2 regions of the Rothia koreensis genome follow, and region 2 is predicted to be linked to the other one. Evidence: riboswitches for the same ligand, from Rfam matches in the RefSeq annotation. Region 2 holds a riboswitch; the other holds the start of a gene.
The links. A riboswitch is a leader RNA that binds a small molecule or an ion and turns the genes downstream of it on or off. The one in region 2 is predicted to bind S-adenosylmethionine.
Positions count from the first base shown of each region.

Region 1: linked by a shared signal. The riboswitch ahead of metE (5-methyltetrahydropteroyltriglutamate--homocysteine S-methyltransferase) and the one ahead of ACTSLZ_RS00260 (ABC transporter ATP-binding protein) in region 2 are both predicted to bind S-adenosylmethionine.

Region 1 covers NZ_CP197643.1:913,364-920,589, reverse strand. The annotation lists gene metE (5-methyltetrahydropteroyltriglutamate--homocysteine S-methyltransferase) at 1-3,124, opposite strand, end outside; SAM riboswitch class I at 3,244-3,348, opposite strand; gene ACTSLZ_RS03945 (hypothetical protein) at 3,749-4,339, shown strand; gene ACTSLZ_RS03940 (phosphate transport regulator) at 5,169-5,786, shown strand; gene ACTSLZ_RS03935 (inorganic phosphate transporter) at 5,790-6,800, shown strand; gene pstB (phosphate ABC transporter ATP-binding protein PstB) at 6,850-7,226, opposite strand, start outside.
Region 2 covers NZ_CP197643.1:58,350-65,575, forward strand. The annotation lists gene ACTSLZ_RS00250 (AAA family ATPase) at 1-970, shown strand, start outside; gene ACTSLZ_RS00255 (RloB family protein) at 963-1,670, shown strand; SAM riboswitch class I at 1,788-1,913, shown strand; gene ACTSLZ_RS00260 (ABC transporter ATP-binding protein) at 1,922-2,746, shown strand; gene ACTSLZ_RS00265 (aliphatic sulfonate ABC transporter substrate-binding protein) at 2,800-3,843, shown strand; gene ACTSLZ_RS00270 (ABC transporter permease) at 3,877-4,632, shown strand; gene ACTSLZ_RS00275 (AMP-binding protein) at 4,659-6,815, shown strand; gene ACTSLZ_RS00280 (AzlD domain-containing protein) at 6,793-7,131, opposite strand; gene ACTSLZ_RS00285 (AzlC family ABC transporter permease) at 7,128-7,226, opposite strand, start outside.

The sequences.
Region 1 (7,226 bases), 860 kb from region 2:
ATCCGATGTCCGCAAGCGGGTCCAGCAGCTCCATCCGCGAGCGCGCCGCCTCGACGCTCGTGACGTCGGCGTCCAACGCGTCGATGGCGGACAGCACCTCACCGAATTCCGAGTAGCACAGATGCGTGTGGATCTGGGTTTCGGGCCGAACCCCGGACGTCGCGATCCGGAAGGACCGGACCGACCACTCGAGGTAGTCCGGCCTGTCTCGTTCCCGCAGCGGGAGCAGCTCGCGCAGGGCGGGTTCATCCACCTGCACGACGCCGATTCCGGCACTCTCGAGATCCTCGACCTCGTCCCGCAGGGCGAGGGCGACCTGCTGGGCCGTGTCCGCGAGCGGTTGGTCCTCACGGACGAACGACCAGGCCAGAATCGTGACCGGGCCGGTCAGCATGCCCTTGACCGGCTTGGTGGTCAGCGACTGGGCGTAACTGATCCAGGGGACCGTGATGGCCTCTCCCCTGACACCGGGTCCTTCACGGCTGACGTCGCCCCACAGGATCGACGGCCGGGTGCACCTGGACCCGTAGGACTGGACCCAGCCGTACCGGGTCACGTCGAATCCGTCGAGGTTCTCCGCGAAGTACTGGACCATGTCGTTGCGTTCGGGCTCGCCGTGGACCAGAACGTCCAGCCCGAGATCCTCCTGGAGGGAGATGACCGACCGGATCTCCTGCTGGAGTCTTTCGACGTATTCCGCCTCGCCCAGACGGCCTGCCCTGTGGTCTGCGCGGGCCGACCTGATGTCTGCGGTCTGCGGGAATGACCCGATCGTCGTCGTCGGAACATCGGGCAGGTTCGCCGCGATGCCATCGGTGGCCTGCTTCCGTTTGCGCTCTTCCGCGGTCTCCCGATGACCGTCGGCCTCGGTCAGGCCCGAAACCCTCTCGCGCACATCGGCGTCGCGGGTGCCCCGGGCCTCGGCGCGGTGCCGAATCGCCTCATCGGATGCTTCGAGGTGATCGGCGATCGCCTCGGACCCTTCGGCCAGCCCCTTGGCCAGAACCACGGTCTCGCCGACCTTCTGGTCTGCGAAGGCGAGCCACCGCAGCGGCTGGTCGTCGAGCCGATCCTCGCGGGCGGCATCGTGCGGGACGTGGATGAGCGACGTCGACGTGCTCACCGACACCCTCGCCCCCGCCTCGTGCAACTCCTCGAGCAGCGCGAACGTCGTGCGCAAGTCGGTGCGCCAGATGTTCTGTCCGTTGACGACGCCGGCCACCAGAACGGGTGAATCCTCGCCGGTGAACAGCGCCAGCTGGTCCGCGCTGGGTTCGCGCAGCCCTCCCCCGTCCGGGCCGGAGACCAGATCCACGTGGACGGCGTCGACTCCCGCGTCCACCAGCGGCTCCAGGAGGTCCTCTGCGTCTCCGTAAGGCGTCGCGACGAGGATCGACGGGCCGTTGGGTGTTCGCGCGGCCGTCAGGCGACGATACGCGTCACGGACGCGACCGGCGAGGTCGGGCCGGTGGTGCTCGGTCACGAGTGCGGGCTCCTCGATCTGGATCCACTGCGCTCCTTCTGCGGCCACCTGGTCGATCAGCCCGCGATAGACCTCGACCAGGTCATCGAGCCGGTCCAGGGGGTCGAAGCCTTCGGGGGCGGCATCATCGGCTTTCGACAGCAGGAGGAAGGAGACCGGTCCCAGAACCGCGGGGCGCAGTGGGGTTCCGGAATCTCCGTTGCCGGCACGGAACTGTCCGATGAGTTCCCGCGGATCCGCGGCGAACGGGGTCTGCGGTCCGATCTCGGGAACCAGGTAGTGGTAGTTCGTGTTGAACCACTTGGTCATTTCCAACGGCCCGCGGGCGTCATCGCCGCGGGCCAGGACGAAGGACGCATCCCGGTCCAGACGGCCTTCCTCGTCGGCGAGGTCCGCGAAACGCGTGGGCACGGCGCCCGTCGCCAGGATGGCGTCGAGAACCTGGTCGTAGAGGGCGAAAGAGGCCGGGATCGACGAATCCTGAGTGAGTCCGAGATCCGCGAGCCGACGCACGTCCCGCGCGCGCAGGGAGTCGACGGACGCGGTCAGCTCGTGGGATCCGCTGTCGGAGGCCCAGTAGGATTCGAGGGCCTTCTTGAGCTCCCGGTCGCGTCCGATCCTGGGGTAACCCAAGATGCTTGCTCCGGGGAAGGTGCGGCCCTGGGTGCTCGCCGGGCTCTCGGCGGTGGTGGGGTTCGGGGCGTTGGTTTCGGTCACGGTGATCTCCTCACGTTGTTTTCTTGCGACGGACGGGTGTTTCGACGGCGTTCCTCGGCGCAGACCGAGTCGGTCCACGAGCTCGAGTGCTGCCGGGTGCTCGTTGAAGGTGTAGATGTGCAGTCCTGGGGCCCCGGCGTCGAGGGCCCGACGGGCGAATTCCTCGGCCGAGTCGACTCCCACGGCCAGGCGCTCGGCGAACGATCCGGCCGATTCGAGGCGGGAGGCGAGCTCCCGGTTGGGATCGATGCCCGCCAGGTCGCACACGCGCAGGTACCTGCGCAGGCTGGTCACGGGCAGGATGCCGGGGATGAGCGGCAGGTCGACGTCGTTGGCGCGGGCCCGGTCGACCAGCCCGGCGTAGTCGTCCGGATCGGGGTAGACCTGGGTGATGGCGAAGTCCGCACCGGCTCTCTGCTTCGCGAGCAGGACTTCGGTGTCGTGGTGGATGCTCGAGGACTCCGGGTGCCGAACCGGGTACGCCGCGACCCCGACCGCGAGGCGTCCCGCACACAATTTGGCCGATCCCCGGGCCTCGACGCGGCGGATGAGTTCGACGAGGTGCCGGGCGAAAGGCAACTCGCCCTCGCGAAGCGTGTAGTCATCGGGCCGGTCTCCGCGCAGGGCCAAGAGCCCGCGAACCCCGTGATCGATGATCTCCTGAACCAGGTCCTCGAGTTCGGCGGCGTTCTGCCCGGTCGAGAGGATATGGGCCAGCGGCTTCAGCTCGGTCTCATCCACGAGGTGGCGCAGGAGGTCGATACTCTGGCGCCTCCTGTCCCCGGCCAAGGCTGCCGTCACCGACACGTAGTCGGGGCGCGTGGGCTCGAGTTCGGCGATGGTGGCACCCAGGGCCTCCGCACTCAGGCTGCTGCGCGGCGGATACAGCTCGAAGGACAGTGCTGGTCCGTCTTCAGGTTTCACGCCGGGTCTCCTTTCGGTACGCCCGACGGAGGCGGCGTCAGTCGATACTCGGGGCCCACGACCGAAAGCACGGGATCGGCCGGGGAATGCGCCCGGCGTCGTCGAAGGACAACCGATACACTCCATCGGACCTGGCGGGAGCACCGTGCCTCGGACCCGTTGGGGTCACGAGGGGGTTGCTGCGGCGTCGTCGAGCCAGGTCTCTCGGCCGCTCTGGATAGATACGCAAGTATTCAAACCCGGCCTCCTGAACGGCCGCAAGGATGAGGATTCTTTGACGGCACATGTCGCGTCATTGAGCACAGCGACGGGACGGAGAAATACCGGTGTCATATGAAGACGACCCAGGTTTTTATGACTCCGGAACGTAAGGTTCCGTGTTTTCCTTGCGCGGGTCCGATCTTCCGTGGGTTTTCCGACGACGACGAATCGCCGCACGTCGGCGGACCCGAAACCGATTCGCGACCGAATCGTGACCGTTTATTGATTCATTTCCCGGGGCGGGCGTGAAAATCATGAACAAGCGATTCCGCATGCGCGCGTGCCGGCGCGGATTCATTGTGGGCCGGGACTCCCTCGTGTTTTGATAGGAAGGTCAGTTCAATCACCTTTTGAGAGGAAAGCATGACCGAGAATCACGATTCCCCGGCCGGGAACCAGCCTCCTCAGTACGGGAGCAACCCCAACGGCGGACAGCCCCAGTACCAGGGCGGACAACCCCAGTACCAGGGCGGCGACGCAGGAAACGGTCATGGTCCTCTCCAGAACCAGGGCGGAGACCTGGCGGCACCCAAGGCCGTGCACACCGCCGCCCGGCTCATTTACATTTCGGCGGCCATCAGCGTGATCAGCTTGATCATCTCGCCGTTCGTCTTCATGGCCACCGACGAATACAAGACTCTGGCTGATCAGGGGCAGGCCGCCTACGCCTGGGGCTTCTTCAGCGCCGGGGCCATCTTCTCGCTGATCGTCATCGTGCTCCAGCTCCTCTCCGCCAGGGCGGCCACCCGAGGCAAGAACTGGGGCAGGATCGTCCTGCTCATTCTCGCGATCCTGAGCCTCCTCGGCCTGGGCGGCGCCTTCCAGGATGCCCCGGGAATCATCGGGGCCATCGGGACGATTCTCCTGATCATCGGCACGATCATGTTGTGGGTCGGTCAGAGCGGACGCTGGTTCAAGGAACTCAAGCAACGCCGGAACCCCATGAATCGTTGATCCCCAGGGTCCTTTGACAGCCTCGGCGAACGAGGACCACACTGGATACAAGGCACTGGGCCGCAGGTTGCCCCGGGCTCCATTATTTAGCCGCTACGAGCGGTCTTCCGCCGAGAGGCGCACCCGGTCCAGTGCCCCATACTTCGGGAAGAACCCCCGCTTCGGCGGGGGTTCTTTTCTGTCCGGGTTCCGCTGCTCGTCGTCCGGCCTCGGTGGGCCCTCCTCTGTGGCCGCGCCTGTTGCTTGATAGCTCCTCCTGCGTGGCGGTTGCCCGATTGGGAGGCCTTTGCCTTCGTTAGGTGGCGGTTCAGACCCCACCTAACGAAGGCAAACGCCACCGAATCAGGAAGCCTCCTCCCAACAGACGTCCGAGTGCCACGAATTCCGGCCTCTTTTCGCCGGTAAAGGGCACCGAATCGAGCAACCGCCTCCGCACGATGTAGGCCGGCTCCTCAAAGGCCGTCCAATTGCGCCGGTAACCGCCCCGCTATTGGGGAACCGCCTCCCAGCCCATGAAGCCACCGCGTCGGGCCCGGACCGTTGCCGCCGGAAACCGCCACCGAATCGAGTAACCGCCTCCCAGTTGGGGCGCAGGAGAGCCGTCCGGGACGCAAGGCCATCAAATTCCGAGCCCCAAGCCCGCAGCACCCTCACGCCCAGCTACCCCGCATCACCCTCACGCCCGGCGGCCCCACAGGCCCCGCAGGCCCCGCAGGCCCCGCAGGCCCGCCCGCGGCCCCGTGCGTCATGAAAGCCTCAAGTCGAGCTTGTTAACCAAGTGCGGTTATCTTGGGAATGATCACCCCACCACCATCTTGGAAGGCAGAGCGTGGCACTTCGCTTATTCCCCCAGGAGAACAAGGCCCTCGAGCTGCTCTCGGACATGGCGCAACTGGTTGTCGACTCAACCTCCTCGGCATCCCGCATGATGGGGTCGCCGGTTTCCGACCATGATCAGGGCTTCGAACAGGCCCTGGAAATCGAGGGGCGCTCGACGGACGCGTTCTTTGCCCTGATGACCACGGTGCGCAGCGCCTTCGTTCTGCCTCTTCCGCGCGCCGACCTGTACCGGCTCGGTCAGCGTCTCAATCAGGCCACGGAGTCCCTCACCTCGGCGTCGCACATCATCAAGATCCACACCCTGGACCGCTTCTCCAATCGCGCTTCCGATCTCCTGGACCTCCTCCAGCGCCAGGCCTCCCTGACCGCCGAGGCGATGCGTCATCTCTCCGACCTCGAAGGCCTGGACGAGTACTGGGTCGAGGTGCTGCGCATGTCGAAGCAGTCGATCCGGACCACGAATCTGTACCAGGCGGACATGATGGACCGCCTCAAGCCGGCGGCCTACATCAAGGAAGCCCAGTTCACGGCCCAGTTGCAGGCGGCGTCGCTCAGTGTGCGGGAGGTGGCCACCGACGTTGGCCGCATCCTCGTCCAGGAGTCCTGAGGCGTGGAGTACTTCCTTTTCGTCCTGTGCGGTCTCTTCCTTCTGGGGTACACCGCCATCGGGTGTTTCCACGATGCCTCGAATGCCGTGGCCGTCCCGGTGTCCGCCCGCGCCCTGACGCCCAGAGTGGCGCTCATCGTCTGCGCTGCCTTCAACGTGGTGGGGCTGGTCGTGGGATCGGTGACTCTGTCCCTCACCTCTGACCAGTGGCTCACGATCCCTCACGACGACGTCGGGCTCGCGGTGCTGACCGCTGCGCTGCTGACCGTGATCCTGTGGGAAATCTTCACCTGGTGGCGGCGTTCGCCGTCGTCCTCGACCAATGCCCTGATCGGCGGGGTCTTCGGGGGCCTCTGGGCAACGAACCAGGTCGGTCTCGGAAACCACCTGCACCTCGGCCTGACCATGGTCGGCGACGTCATCCTGCCGTTGGTCCTGGCCCCGCTCGTGGCCTTCGGCGTGGCCTGGGCCGTGGTGATTCCTCTGGTGCGCCTGCTCCAGCACACGAGCCCCCGACAAATCCATCGTCGGTCACGGTATGTGCTGTCGCTGAGCACATCCCTCATCTCGCTGGGCCACGGCATCTACTTCGGGCACCGCAGCCTGGTGATCGGGACCCTGATGTGGTTGTCGATCGGCCGTGACATCAGCACGCCCCAGACAACCCTGCTGTGTGCCCTCCTGGCCCTCATGATGGCCGTCGGAACCCTGCTCGGCAGCTGGCGCATCGGACACACGTTCACGGACCGCCTGGTCGCCCTGGATCCTTTCCGCGGGGCAGTGGCCCAGGCCGTGACGAGCGTGCTCATCTTCGGTACGGGAGCCGTGGCCCGGGATCCGTTCTCGTCCTCGCACCTGGCGGCCTCGGCCGTGCTCGGGGCCGGGTCCAATCAACGATTTCACGCGGTGCGGGCCAATACGGCGTTTCGACTGGTGGTGACCTGGGTCGTGACCATACCGGTGACCGTCGTGGTTTCCGCGATCTTCTTCCTCGCACTGTCGCCGCTTCTGTGACCGCCCTGGCCAGAACCACGGGTGCACAACCCACGGTCACGGCCCACGATCAGCCGAAGCGGCCGGACACGTAATCCTCCGTGGCCTTCTCCTGGGGTTTGTTGAAGATCTCCTGGGTCGGAGCGTATTCGATCAGCCGGCCGGGCTTGCCGGTGCCCGCGATATTGAAGAACGCCGTCTTGTCGGAGACCCTCGCGGCCTGCTGCATGTTGTGCGTGACGATGACGACCGTGTATTCGGCCTTGAGCTCGTTGATGAGGTCCTCGACCGCGAGGGTCGAGATCGGGTCGAGGGCAGAGCACGGTTCGTCCATGAGGATCACGTCCGGGCGGACCGCAATGCTCCGGGCGATGCAGAGTCGCTGCTGCTGCCCTCCCGACAGCCCCGAGCCCGGCTTGTCCAGGCGGTCCTTGACCTCATTCCACA
Region 2 (7,226 bases):
GTGCTTCTCCCGCACCCGGGAGGACGGAAAAACCGACATCGAGTGGAACAGCGCTTTCATCTCCAAGTCCGCGCGAGCCGGCCTTGGAAATGTCGCCCCCAGGGAACTGGTGCTCTCGGCTGCCCTGCGGTCCGAGGTGTCTCCCCTGGCGGAACTGGCCGAGGCTGTCCTGGGCTACTTCGACACGATCGACTACGGCGACGTCGAAACGGACCATCGAATCTATCGCCTGGTCCGGTCCATCAAGAAGGGGGATTTCCAACTCGATGAGCTCTCTCGCCTACTCAAGGTGGCCGACCTGGGAATCACCAAGATCACGGTGGACGAGAAGAAGATCCCCAGCGATGTGCTCGCCAAGTGGAGCAGGATCCAGGAGATTCTGGAGGGGCGGGACGATCCGAGAGGCGCAGCCGAGGGCAACGGCTCAACACGTCCTACCGAGGACGCCGGCCTGACCGAGGACGAAGCAGAGGATCTGGCCTACAACCTGGTATTCCACCACCAGGGTTCCGAAGAGGAGAGCTTCGCCCTCTCCCTCAAGGATGAATCGGACGGCACACGCACCTGGCTGTCGGTCGCTCCCGCGATCATCACCACCCTGAGACGAGGGGGCGTACTCCTCGCGGACGAGATCGATACGAGCCTCCATCAGAACATGGTTGAGCTGATCATCAAGACCTTCACCGATCCCGACATCAATGTCCGGGGAGCCCAGCTGATCTTTACCAGCCACAACACCAACATTCTCGAACACATGGGAGAACTGGGTCTTACTGAGAAGCACATCTGGTTCACGGAGAAGAACGGACTCGGAGAGAGCTCGTACTTCAGTCTGAGCGACTACCCCAAATCCAAGGACGCCAATCACGAACGTCGCTACCTGGCGGGACGGTACGGGGCTATCCCCATGCTCGCCCCCAGCGTCCTGCGCGGAATCGTCGGTCCCGACGAGGACGGTCAGAATGAGTAGAACCAGAAGACAGGTTCGCAAGCCCCCTTCGACATCTCGACAGAAGCGCTCCGACCGGCTCCATCGCATCCTCGTGGTCTCAGACGGAGCGCTCACCGAACCGGAATATTTCGAGCTGCTGAACCGCCATATCCAGCACACTCTTCCACCCCACGCCGACAAGATTCAGATCAAGGTCGATCCCAAGACCAAGGACGGCAAAGCACGACGAAAAGCGAAGAACAACCCGATGGACGTCGTCGACCGATGCATCCTGCTCAGAGATGATGATGCGCGGAAGAACAACACGAAAGACATCCCGAAGTATGCAGCGGTCTTCGCCGTCGTCGACGTGGACCAGTGGGACGACGTCCGGCGAGGTTCGGGGAATACCTCTCTGCTGGCCAAGGCATTGAGCAAGGCCAAAGATCATGGCATACACGTACTGGTGTCCAACCCGCAGTTCGAAACGTGGCTCGTCCTGCACACCGAGTGCACCCCTGCGGGGGACCAACAGGGGTTGGATCGGCAATGCAGAGAGCGCTCGCTGCTCAAGGGAAAGAATATTCACGACGATTTCCCCATTGATCAGTACAAGCGTGCCGCGGAAAGGGCCAAGGAGCACCACCCCGTCGGAGTCAACCAGATCGGCCCCAAGGGGTCCACCGGCTTGTTCCATCTCGTCGACACCATCAGCAAGTGGACCTGCCTGGACCGGTAGCCCGCACTCTCCTTCGCCCTGCCCTGATGACGCACTTTGACGCGTGCCGTTTCATCTCTCGAAACAGTCCGGGCCGAGTTGGAGCGGCCCCGGAGGGCACGCTTAATCTGGAGTGGGAAACCATCCAGAGCGACCGAGAGACCTGGCTCGACGACGTCGCAGCAACCTTCTCCCCCCGCAATGGCCCGCATATTCCACAGGGCCCGGGGAGAATACGGTGCTAACGCCAGGGTTCGATGGAGTGATTGATTGTGAGTTCGGCCCGCGCCCCGAAGGACACCCGTGCCTTGGAGGCCGAGGCCGCGTCGGTCCGATTCCACGATGTCGGGAAGTCTTTCGGCACCTCGTCCCGTGGCGGGACGCGTACTCAGGTCCTTCGCGACGTGAGTTTCACGGTGCAACCGGGTGAGATCGTCGCCGTCGTCGGGCCGTCCGGGTGCGGCAAGTCCACTCTCCTGCGCGCGACGGCGGGGCTGGACACCGCAACCGAGGGCTCCGTCACGATCGATGGCAGCCCGGTTCGGGACATTGATCCTCGGTGCGCCGTCGGATTCCAGGAGCCCCGCCTGCTGCCCTGGCGTTCGATCACGGACAATGTCGCCCTCGGCCTGCCAAGAAAGACCCCCGCGTCCCGCGGCCGGAAACGTGTTACGGAACTGATCGAGCTCGTCGGTCTGACCCCGCACGCGAACCACCGGCCGGGCGAGGTCTCCGGCGGCATGGCCCAGCGCGCGGCCCTGGCCAGGGCCCTGGCCCGGAATCCGCAGGTGCTCCTGCTCGACGAACCCTTCGGCGCGCTCGACGCCCTGACCCGGCTCAAGATGCAGGATCTGCTCCTCGATCTGCATCGGCAGGACCCCACCACGGTTCTGCTCGTGACGCACGACGTCGACGAGGCGCTGTACCTCTCCGACCATGTCATCGTCCTGGGACGCCCGGCCCCAGGTGAGCCGGCGGGAATCGTGGAGAACATCGAGGTCGACCTCCCTCGACCCCGTTCTCGCGAGGACTCGGATCTGACGCGAATGCGCGGACACCTTCTGGGGCTGCTCGGCGTCGACACCACGGCGCACTAGCCCCACGACGTCGAGCCCGTGAACCACCCATGCCCAGCAAGGACCCGATCCCGATGACCACCTTTTCCCGTCGCGACGCCCTCAAAGGCGTCGGCCTCGGCGCCGTCGCCCTGACCTTGTCCGGATGCATGTCCGGCGAAGGAGCCGGCCGTGGCGTCATCAACGCGGATGCTTCCGGAAGCATCACCCTGGACTACGCGACGTACAACCCCTTGTCGCTGATCATGCGCAAGAAGAAGTGGCTCGAAACCGCCGCCGAAGGAATCGGGCAGTCCGTCTCCTGGTTGAAATCTGCCGGTTCCAACAAGGCCAACCAGAGCCTGATCGGTGCCGCGATCGACGTCGGTTCGACCGCGGGTTCGGCCGCCCTTCTGGCACGTGCCAACGGTGCGCCGATCACGACGATCGGCCTGTTCTCCCAGCCCGAGTGGTCGGCCCTGGCCAGGACCCCGGACTCTCCCATTCGCGGCGTCGAGGATCTCGCCGGTCGCAGTATTGCGGCGACCCTCGGCACGGACCCCTACTTCCTCCTGATCCAGGCCCTCGATGAGGCCGGGCTGTCGGCCGACGATGTGACCATCGTGAATCTCCAGCACGCCGACGGACGATCCGCGTTGGACACGCACCAGGTCGACGCCTGGGCGGGGCTGGACCCCATCATGGCGACGGCCCAGGAGGAAGGCGGCGACGAGTTGTTCTACCGGAATCTCGACTTCAACACCTGGGGATTCCTCAATGCCCGTGAGGAATTCCTCGACCAGAACCCGGAAGGAGCCCAACTCGTCATCGACGTGTACGCCTTCGCGCGCGAATGGGCCATCAGCCACCGGGAAGAAGCCATCGCGGTGTTCGCCGAGGAGGCTGGCATTTCGGACGACGTCGCCCGCACGGTCTGGGACCGCACCCACCTGGATATCGACCCGGTACCGGGCGACAACCAGCTCCGGGTGCTGCGCAATATCGCCCCGATCCTGGTCGATTCGGGGGACGTGTCGGAGCGAAAGGATGCGGACGACGCCGTCGAGAACATCATCGAGAAGAAGTATGCCCGAGCCGCCGATGCATCCGCGGCCGCCCGGCGGATCAAGGGGAAATAGAGCGTGACAAGCTTTCCGAAGAACCGTTGGACCATGGCCGGCCTGGGGGTCGTCCTTCCCCTGCTCGTCCTCGTGGCGTGGCACCTGCTCTCGACCACCGGCGTCTTCACCCCGATTCAGCTGCCGAGCCCGTCGAAGGTCGCGGCTGCGGGCATCGAACTGATGCGCCGGCACGAGCTCTGGCAGCACGTCGGTATCTCGACCCAGCGCGTGATCCTGGGCTTCGTGATCGGCAGCGCGCTCGGGCTCGTGATCGGTGCCCTGATCGGCCTCTCCCGATGGACCCGCATCCTTGCCGGGCCGACCATCGGCGCGATCCGCGCGGTCCCATCTCTGGCTTGGGTCCCGCTCATGCTCCTGTGGGTCGGCGTCGGTGAGAATTCCAAGGTGATCCTGGTGGCGATCGGCGCTTTCTTCCCGGTCTACACCACGGTCGCGGGGGCCCTGAAGCACGTGGACCACCACTTGATCGAAGCGGCTCGGTCCTTCGGCATCCATGGGATCAGGCTCTTCACCACGGTCCAGTTGCCGGCGGTGATGCCGTCCGTGGTCTCGGGGCTCCGGCTGGCCCTGGCCCAGGCCTGGCTCTTCCTGGTGGCCGCGGAACTGGTCGGTGCCTCGATGGGCCTCGGTTTCCTCCTGACCGATTCGCAGAGCAACGGCCGCACCGACCGTCTCATTCTGGCGATCATTCTGCTGGCAATACTGGGCAAGATCACCGATGCCCTGATAGGAATCTTTGAACGATGGACTCAGCGCCGGTGGGGCACCGCCCCGGCCGCGTCGTAGAGCATCCGCAACGGATAGGAACGATCATGACTCTTCCGAAGAACTTCGTGTTCTCCGACCCACACTCCCCGACCCCGAACCCGGCGGAGGAATCCGACGACGCCCGGGTTGCCTTCTGGGAGAAGCAGGCCGCCCGCCTCGACTGGGCCGAGCCGTGGCACACCGCGCACCGGTTCGAGAGGCCGCGCATCGTCGGCACGGACGACGACGGCCTCCCCGAATTCAGCGTCCCCGAGATCGCCTGGTTCGACGGCGGAAAGCTGAACGCGGCCTACAACTGCGTGGACCGACACGTCGAGGCCGGCCGTGGCCAGCACGTGGCCCTCTATTTCGAGGGCGAACCCGGCGACCGCGAGGTGTACACCTACGCTCGGCTCAAGGACGAGGTCTCCCGAGCCGCCAACGCCCTGCTGTCCCTGGGCGTCGGGAAGGGAGATCGAGTCGTGATCTATCTACCGGTGATCCCGGAGACCGTGATCATCACTCTTGCCTGCGCGCGCATCGGCGCTGTGCACTCCCTCGTGTTCGGTGGTTTCTCCGCCGAGGCGCTCAGGTTCCGCGTCGAGGACACCGGGGCCAAGGTCCTGGTCACCACGGACGGACAGAATCGACGCGGACACGTGGTTCCGGTCAAGCAGAACGCCGACGACGCGTGCGCCGGCGAGAACTCGATCGAGCACGTCGTCGTCGTGCGCAGAACCTCCCGACCCGGACGCAAGACCCCCGCTGGGGTTCCCCTGTCCCCCTCCGACAAGGGCTTCCGCTCCAAGGACGAGCAGGCCGTTCCGTGGACGCCCGGGCGCGACGTCTGGTGGCACGACCTGCTCGAGGCATCCTTCACGGTCCACGAGCCGGAATTCTTCGACGCCGAAACCCCGCTGTTCATCATCTACACCTCCGGAACCACCGGACGACCCAAGGGCCTCGTGCACACGACGGGCGGGTACCTGACTCAGACTGCGTACACCCATGCGCTCCTGTTCGATCTGCTTCCCGAGACCCTGGACGAACAGGGCGAGGTGCGCCCGGACGAGTTGTCCGCCGAGAACGACATGTCCAAGGTGGATTCGACCGTCCACTGGTGCACGGCCGACCTGGCCTGGGTCACGGCCCACACCTACGAGATCTACGGACCACTGCTCAACGGCGTCTCCGAGGTGATTTACGAGGGGACCCCCAACACCCCGCATTTCGGGCGCCACTTCGAAATCATTGAACGCTACGGGGTCACCAACTACTACACGGCGCCGACGCTGATTCGCTCTCTCATGGGCGCCTTCCCGAACGGTCTGCCCGCAAGCTACAACCTGGCCTCGGTCCGCCTCCTCGGATCTGTCGGCGAATCCATCAACCCTGAGGCGTGGCGCTGGCTTCGGGACAATGTCGGCAACGGAGAGGTTCCGTTCGTCGATACGTGGTGGCAGTCCGAGACCGGTTCGACCGTGTGCTCGCCGCGGCCCCACGACCCCCAGTTCGCGCCGGCCGGAACCTTTCCGGACCATGCACCGCACACGAGGACCAAGCCGGGGTGCGCCACGCGCGCCGTCCCCGGCGTCTCGACCCGCGTGGTAGACGAGAACGGCGACGACGTACCCGCCTCGACCCAGGGATTCATCGTGGTGGACGGGATCGGCCCCTCGATGGCGCGAACCGTGTGGGGGAACCCCCAGCGGTACTTGGACTCGTACTGGAAGCACTACGGCGAGCGCGGCTGGTTCCTGGCCGGGGACGGGGCCAAGGTCGACGAGGAAGGCGACACCTACATCCTGGGGCGGATCGACGACGTCATCAACATCTCCGGACACAGGCTCTCGACGATCGAAATCGAATCGGCCCTGGTGACGCACCCGACGGTCATCGAGGCCGGGGTCTGCCCCGTGGAGGACGAGCTCACCGGCCATGCGGCGATCGCCTTCGTGACGATCACGGACCCTGAGAACCTCGACGAGGCCGGGTTGCGCGACGCGCTCCGCGCCCACGTGACACGAGAGATCGGGCCGATTGCCAAGCCGAAGGACGTCGTCGTGGTTCGTGACATTCCCAAGACGAGGTCGGGGAAGATCACCCGCCGCCTTCTGGGCGAGCTGTACCAGGGACGGGACCTGGGAGACCGCTCCTCGCTGCAGAACGAGGAAGCCCTGGATCACATCGCCGACGTGCTCACGCGACGCCGAGCAGTCTGAGTCCGGCGCACACGGCCATCCCGAGGATCACGCAGATCAGGAGCGGAACCTTCACGATGGCGGCCACGATCCCGACCGAGGTGCCAATGATGCGTGAGGGGCCGGCGAGATCCTGTCCTTCGAAGACCATCGTGGTCGCGGCGACCGCGCAAATGAGAACCACGGTGGCCCGGTCCATCCAGAGCCGGGCCACTGTGGGCTCCTCGGAGTCTTCATCGGTCCCGGACAGTGAACCGATGCGCACGCCCACATAGCGGAGAAGGTACGTGCCGACCACGAGCCCTGCCAGGGCCACCAGGAAAGGAAAGACACTCATACTTCGCTCCTCTCGAGCGTCCTGTCGCTGCGGCGCAAGCGATTCTTGGTCCACAGGAAGGAGGCGGCGGGAATCAGGACCACGAGCGAGGCAAC